DNA from 2 places in the Massilia litorea genome. Region 2 is predicted to be linked to the other one. Evidence: predicted binding sites of a transcription regulator. Region 2 holds the regulator's gene; the other holds the start of a gene.

Region 1 (3,483 bases), 1.4 Mb from region 2:
TCGTCGGTCCCGAGTCCGATCCGGCCGGGGTGAAGGGCAACAAGGACGTGATCGCCGCCTTCAACAAGATCGCGGCCAGCGGGGTGAAGTTCATCTCGCGCGGCGACAATTCCGGCACCGACGTGATGGAGAAGGGCTACTGGCAGGCGGCCGGCACCAGGCCGGCGGGCGCGCGCTATGTGTCGGCCGGCCTGGGCATGGGCGAGGTGCTCAACATGGCCGCCGAAATGCGCGCCTACACGCTGACCGACCGCGCCACTTATGGCGCCTACAAAGCCAGGACCGGCCTCGCCATCCTGGTCGAAGGCGACAAGCGCATGTTCAATCCCTACGGCATCATCGCCGTCAATCCGGCGAAGCACCCGGGGGTGAACTACAAGGGCGCGAAGCAGCTGATCGAGTGGATCACCTCGAACGAAGGGCAGGCGCGCATCGCCGCGTTCAAGCCGGCCGGCGAGCAGCTGTTTTTTCCGACCGCGATCCGCTGAGCGGTAGCTGCGGGAACGAAAAAAGCGGCCGAGGCCGCTTTTTTTATGTGCGCTTCGCCGCTTACTTCTGCAGGGTCTTGCGCTTGCGTGCCGTCGCGCCGGCGGCCAGCAGGGCGATGCCGAACAGGGCGATGGAGCCCGGTTCCGGCACTTCGTTCAGCTCGGCCAGCTTGAACTGGCCATTCGAGCTGATGAAGAAATACTCGCCCGGACGGTTGCGGTAGGTGGTACCGGTCGTGCAGCCCGGGCCGGTGAAGCCGGCGAACTGGCAGCCCACTTCGCTCACCAGGCGGCGGGTCGGCGAGCCGACCGTATTCGCATTGGTGAAGGCGAACGACAGGATCGACTCGGTCGACAGGTCGCGGCCGTTCTTGTTGAAGAAGTAGCCGGCGTCGAGCATGCCCGGTGCCGCCTGCGCGAACACGCTGACCTGGCCGTTCGTCGTCGGGCTGCCATTGGAATCAACCAGGCCGCCGCCGCCGGCCAGCACGTTGAACTCGGCGATCATCTCGCCCAGGTTCGCGCCATAGTAACCGCTGGTGCCGGCGTACTGGTTGTTGACGGGGTTCTGGTACATGCGGATGGTGCCGCCGCCGAAGCTGAAGGCGCCGCCGAACACGCCGTTGCCGGTCGCTTCGAAGGTGGCCGTGATATTGCCGCCGGGGTAATTCAGCGGGAACAGCCGGCCGTTGCTGTCCGCCTGAATGCTGTTGAAGACGGCCGTTTCCTTGAACGAGAAGGAATTGCCGCCAGTACGGGTCAACTGGATGAAAGCGTTGCCGTTGATGTCCAGGTATTCATTGATTACCTGGCCACCAGCAAAGCCGCCACCTGTCGGATTGAAGACCCAATTGTTCAGGACCGGACTCGCGATTGCGGCACCGGTCGTACCGAGCGCGAAGGCTGCGGCACAAATAAATGTTTTAACAAAGGGCATGTTACTCTTTCGACAAAATGTCATGAGACGGATGGACTTGAAGTAAAGCAATCCTCATGCCTAAAAAAATTTTTCTTTAGAATCAATTTACTAGCGGTATGAAATTTCACTTTCGTACATACGTGTAAAGTATTCCGACAAAGCGCATTTCTATTGGGAATTCATTATTATCAATATGCCTTGCCGGACCATCATTGCCTCGTTACGAGATGAAACTTTCGGTTGTGATTTAACAAAAAAACGCCAGCACAAGGCTGGCGTCGTCGTTTGTCGGGCGGCCTGTGCAGGCACGCGCTTGTTGCCTATGAATGCCTGGCGTGCGGACTACCCAGCAATACCCCGTCGAACGGTGCCGGTCCCTGGCCGATCCGGACTTCTCCGTCGTCGGTGATCTCGAAGGTACGGATCTGCCGGCTGTGCTTGCGACCGCGTACCTTGATGACCGAAATCACTGTGGACAGTTCGGACTGCGATTCGACATAGCGTTGCATGATCACCGCGTCGACCAGCACCGCGTTACCGTAAGGGCTGAAGCGCAGTTCCTGGTAGCGGTCTTCCATTTCGCTCGTCATCAGGACGGTGACGCCTTTCGCGCCCAGCACGGTGGCCATGCGGTACAGCGATTCGCGGAAGTCCTCGCGGTATTCCGGTGCCATCGCCAGCTCGAAGCCGGAGAGGGAATCGAGCACTACGCGGGTGGCGCCCGTGGCATCGATCATGCCGCTGAGTTCGTGCAGCATCTCGTCGACCGACAGGTCGAGCGCGCGCACGCTCATCATGGCTACCTGGCCGGAACGCACGATGGCGTCGAGCTTCTCGTTCATGATCTGGCTCGGACTGCGCTCGAACAGGGCGATCACGCCCTTTTCGCCCGCGGCTGCGCCGGCGGCCAGGAATTCGGTGGACAGCAGGGTCTTGCCCGAACCGGTAGGGCCGACGAGCAGGACCGAATAGCCGGCCGGGATGCCGCCGCCGAACATCTCGTCAAGCGCCGGCACACCGCTCGAGAGCAGGCCCACCGGTTCCTTCAGGGGCGGGACGGCGCCGATCGGCTCCGGTGCCGGCAGGATCCGCGGGAAGATCTCGATGCCGGCGTCCCCGATGCGAAACGCGTGCAGGCCGGGGCGCTGCTGTTGCCCGCGCATCTTGATGACCTGAAGCTTGCGCGACATGGCGTTGCGGTGCACGTACTGGTTCAGCCAGATCAGGCCGTCGGCCACCGTGAAGATCGGGTTCTGGTCGGCCTCGTTGGTCGTGTATTCGCCGATCAGGAAGCTGGTCGCGTTCCAGGTCGTCATGTGGGCGACGAGGCGCTGCACGAAGGTCTGCAGCGCGGCCACTTCCTGCTGGTCGCCGCGCGCGCCCTGCATGAAGGAGCGGAAGGAATCGATGAATACCAGGCTGGGGGAGTGCATCCGCACTTCCTCCAGGATCTGCGCCAGCACGGCATCGTAATTGCCTTCCTCGACCTGGGCCGCGAGGCTGATGAAGTTGACCGCGTCGCCGACCTTGTCGAAGTCGAAGAAGGAAAACTGCTGCTGGTAGCGCAGCATTTTGACGGGCGGCTCGCCCATGGCGGTGAAGAACAGGGCCCGACGCTGGGGTGTGGCCAGGCCGAACATGATTTGCTGGGCAAAGGTGGTCTTGCCGCTGCCGGGGGCGCCGCCGATGATATTGAACGACAATTCGGGCAGGCCACCGCCGAGGATGGTATCGAGTCCGGGAACGCCCGTCGCCAGCGGGCGCAGGTCAAGTTTGTCGGTCATGCCGCATACTCCTAAGTATTCTTGTTGGATTCATCATGTGGGAATGTCGCCTGCAGGAAGCGTGTGACCAGCCCCGCGCCGATCAGCTCGTTCAAGCCGGTCGTATAGGTCGCCAGCAAGGCAGTGTTCGCAGCGACGATCTCTTCAGGCGTGCGGTTGTCGAGGCAGCGTTCGAACTCTTCGAACAGCGGCCGCAGTGCGCCCGAGACGGCTTGGGGCAGCCATGGGAAAGTGTTTTCGTGCGCGGCCAGGCTGCGCGCGAACAGCAGCTCCGTGCTGAGTGGCCCGATCA
Region 2 (3,483 bases):
CCCCGCACCCAACCAATAACAGGAACGAGCCCTAATGAAAAACATCTTCGCCGCCGCCTTCCTTTCGCTGCTGTCGCTGACGGCAGCCCACGCCGAGCGCGCGGACTCGCTCAAGCAGGCCGTCATCAACTTCGATTCGCTCGACGTCGACGAAGTCACGCAGACGCGCATCCTGACGGGGAATGTGGTCCTCACGCGCGGCACCCTGATCCTGAAGTCGGACCGCGCGCTGCTCAAGGAAACCCCGGAAGGCTACATGAACGTCACGCTTACTTCGAACCCGGGGCGCGTGGCGACCTTCCGCCAGAAGCGCGACGGCGGCCCGGACCTGTGGGTCGAAGGCCAGGCCGAGCGCATCGAATACGACGAGCGGGTGGAACTCGTGAAACTGTTCTCGAAGGCGATCGTGAAGGAACTCGAGAACGGGCGCCTGACGAACGAACTCGATGGCGCCTACATCTCCTACGACAACCGCAAGGAAGTGGCCACCGTGCGCAACGACGCCAGCGGCGAGACCAAGTCCGGCGGCGGCCGCGGGACCCTGATCATCGCGCCGCGCCGCACTGCGCCCGCCGCGGCTCCAGCGGCGGCTCCGGCAGCGCCGGCAGCACCAGGAAAGAAATAATGAAAGATGCACGCGACAACCGCAGCACCCTGGTGGTGCGCGGACTGCAAAAAAGCTATGGCAAGCGCCTGGTCGTGCGCGACGTCTCGCTGGAAGTCGGCTGCGGCGAAGTCGTCGGCCTGCTCGGCCCCAACGGCGCCGGCAAGACCACCTCGTTCTACATGATCGTCGGCCTGGTGCCGTCGGACGCCGGCACCATCGAGATCAATGGCGCCAACATTTCGAGCCTGCCGATCCACCGGCGCGCGGTGATGGGCCTGTCGTACCTGCCGCAGGAAGCCTCGGTGTTTCGCAAGCTGACGGTGGAAGACAATATCCGCGCCGTGCTCGAACTGCAGCGCGACGACAACGGCAAGGCGCTGACGAAGGATGCCATCAATACGCGCCTCGACTCGCTGCTGGCCGAACTGCAGATCGAGAAGCTGCGCGAGAACCCGGCCCTGTCGCTGTCGGGCGGCGAGCGGCGCCGCGTCGAGATCGCGCGCGCGCTGGCGACCAATCCGCGCTTCGTGCTGCTCGACGAGCCGTTCGCCGGCGTCGACCCGATCGCCGTGATCGAGATCCAGCGCATCGTGCGCTTCCTGAAGGAGCGCGGCATCGGCGTCCTGATCACCGACCACAATGTGCGCGAGACGCTCGGCATCTGCGACCGCGCCTACATCATCAACCAGGGCGCGGTGCTGGCGTCGGGACGTCCCGACGACATCATCGCCGACGAGTCGGTACGACGCGTCTACCTGGGCGAACACTTCCGCATGTAGCAAGGCTGTAGCAACAACACGGGACACCGAGCGGCACCATGAAACAATCCCTGCAACTCCGGACTTCGCAGCACCTGGCGCTCACGCCGCAGCTTCAGCAGTCGATCCGCCTGCTGCAGCTCTCCACCCTTGAACTACATCAGGAGATCGAGCAGATCCTGTCCGATAACCCGCTGCTCGAACGGCTCGACGACCCGCTCGACCACTCGGTGCGCCTGCTGGCCGACGGCGCGATCAACAGCGCGCCGGCGCAAGCCGAGGCGCCGGCGCCGAACAACGAGGAGGGCGCCCCTGCGCCCGAGGCGGCCGAGGGCGGCGAAGGCGGCGAGGTCGAACGCGGCGAGTCCGAGGGCGACTGGGGAGAGGGTTCGCGCGCATCGAGCGGCGACGGCGACGACGACGGCCGCCCGCAGCTCGGCGCGGTCGGCGTGACCCTGCGCGAGCATCTGTGCGAGCAGATTCGCGTGACGGGCGTCACGGCGCGCGACCGCGCGCTGGCCGAACTCGTGATCGACGCGATCGACGACAACGGCTACCTGGAGGAGCAGCTCGACGAGATCCATGCGCGCTTGCCGGAGGAGCTCGAGGTCGAGATGGACGAACTGCGCTGCGCGCTGGCGCTGGTGCAAAGCCTGGACCCGGTCGGCGTCGGCGCGCGCAGCGCATCCGAATGCCTGGCGCTGCAGATCCGCGCGATGCCGGGCGTGCCGCTGGTGACGCGGCGCATGGCCCTGAAAATCGTCGAGGGGTATCTGAGCTGGTTCGCGCAGCGCGAATTCACGAAACTGAAAAAAGCGCTCGACTGCGACGACGAGGACCTGCGTGAAGCGCAGGCCGTGATCCGCCAGTGCAATCCGCATCCCGGCGCCGCCTTCGCGTCGAGCGTCTCGGATTACGTCGTACCGGACGTTATTGTCCGCAAGTCGAAGGGCGGCTGGAGCGTCTCGCTGAACAACGAAGTGATGCCGCGCCTGCGTGTGAACAACGTCTATGCGAATTTGCTCAAGCAGGGCAAAGGCGAAGGCCAGATGAGCGCGCAGCTGCAGGAAGCGAAGTGGCTCATTAAAAATATGCGCCAGCGTTTCGACACGATCCTGCGTGTTTCGCAGGCAATTGTGGAGCGCCAGAAGAACTTTTTCAGCCATGGCGCGGTTGCCATGCGTCCCCTTGTGCTTCGCGAGATAGCTGATACACTAGGACTACACGAGAGCACAATTTCTCGCGTGACAACTCAAAAATTCATGCTGACCCCGCACGGCATGTTTGAGCTGAAGTATTTCTTCGGAAGCCATGTCGCCACCGAAGCGGGGGGCGAAGCATCGTCTACGGCGATACGGGCGCTCATTGCGCAACTGACAGGAGCAGAAGACCCAAAGAACCCATTATCCGACAGCAAGATCGCGGAAATGCTCGGTGAACAAGGGATGGTCATTGCGCGCCGCACGGTTGCAAAATACCGCGAGGCACTCAAGATTCCTCCCGTCAGTCTCCGCAAATCCTTGTAACAGCGGCCCCCATGCGCACTCCCTGCGCGGCGCGGCGGCCGCTACATTTTCAAAGGAGTGTGTATGAATCTCACCATCAGTGGCCACCACCTCGACGTCACCCCCGCCATCCGTGAATACGTACAGAACAAGCTCGAACGCATCACCCGCCATTTCGATCAAGTGATCGATTCCCACGTCATCCTCGCGATCGACAACCTCACCGAAAAAGACAAACGACAGAAGGCCGAGATCAACCTGCGCGTCTCCGGCAAGACCGTACACGTGGAAAGTGTGGCGCAAGACCTGTATGCGGCGATCGATCTCCTGATGGACAGGCTCGATCGCCAGGTGATGAAATACAAGACGATGTTGAAGGACCATAGTCGTGAGGCGCTCAAGCGCCTGCCTGAAGGCGGAGAGGCTGCTGCTGCGATCTGATCGCGCATCGAGCACCGTCTGAACGAGGGCGCCGGAAGGCGCCCTTTTCATTTTGTGCGGTGGACGGCAGTGTCTTGGGTAAAATGCTTGTCTTTTCCATCAACGAATTCGCCATGACCGACCATGTCCTGACCCGCGTTGCCAACGGCACCGGCATCATCACGCTCGACCG

The links. The regulator sigma-54, encoded in region 2, starts transcription at its own class of promoters, with help from an activator protein. The targets are predictions, from matches to a motif close to TGGCANGNAANCTGCTTT.
Region 1: the regulator sigma-54 is predicted to act here: its motif matches at 1,470-1,487, upstream of pepA (flocculation-associated PEP-CTERM protein PepA).

What each region holds. Positions count from the first base shown of each region.
Region 1 covers NZ_CP062941.1:2,194,112-2,197,594, forward strand. The annotation lists gene LPB04_RS09765 (extracellular solute-binding protein) at 1-488, shown strand, start outside; gene pepA (flocculation-associated PEP-CTERM protein PepA) at 550-1,425, opposite strand; gene LPB04_RS09775 (ATPase domain-containing protein) at 1,728-3,191, opposite strand; gene LPB04_RS09780 (hypothetical protein) at 3,203-3,483, opposite strand, start outside.
Region 2 covers NZ_CP062941.1:801,968-805,450, reverse strand. The annotation lists gene lptC (LPS export ABC transporter periplasmic protein LptC) at 1-19, shown strand, start outside; gene lptA (lipopolysaccharide transport periplasmic protein LptA) at 35-625, shown strand; gene lptB (LPS export ABC transporter ATP-binding protein) at 625-1,386, shown strand; gene LPB04_RS03535 (RNA polymerase factor sigma-54) at 1,425-2,891, shown strand; gene hpf (ribosome hibernation-promoting factor, HPF/YfiA family) at 2,955-3,311, shown strand; gene LPB04_RS03525 (enoyl-CoA hydratase/isomerase family protein) at 3,425-3,483, shown strand, end outside.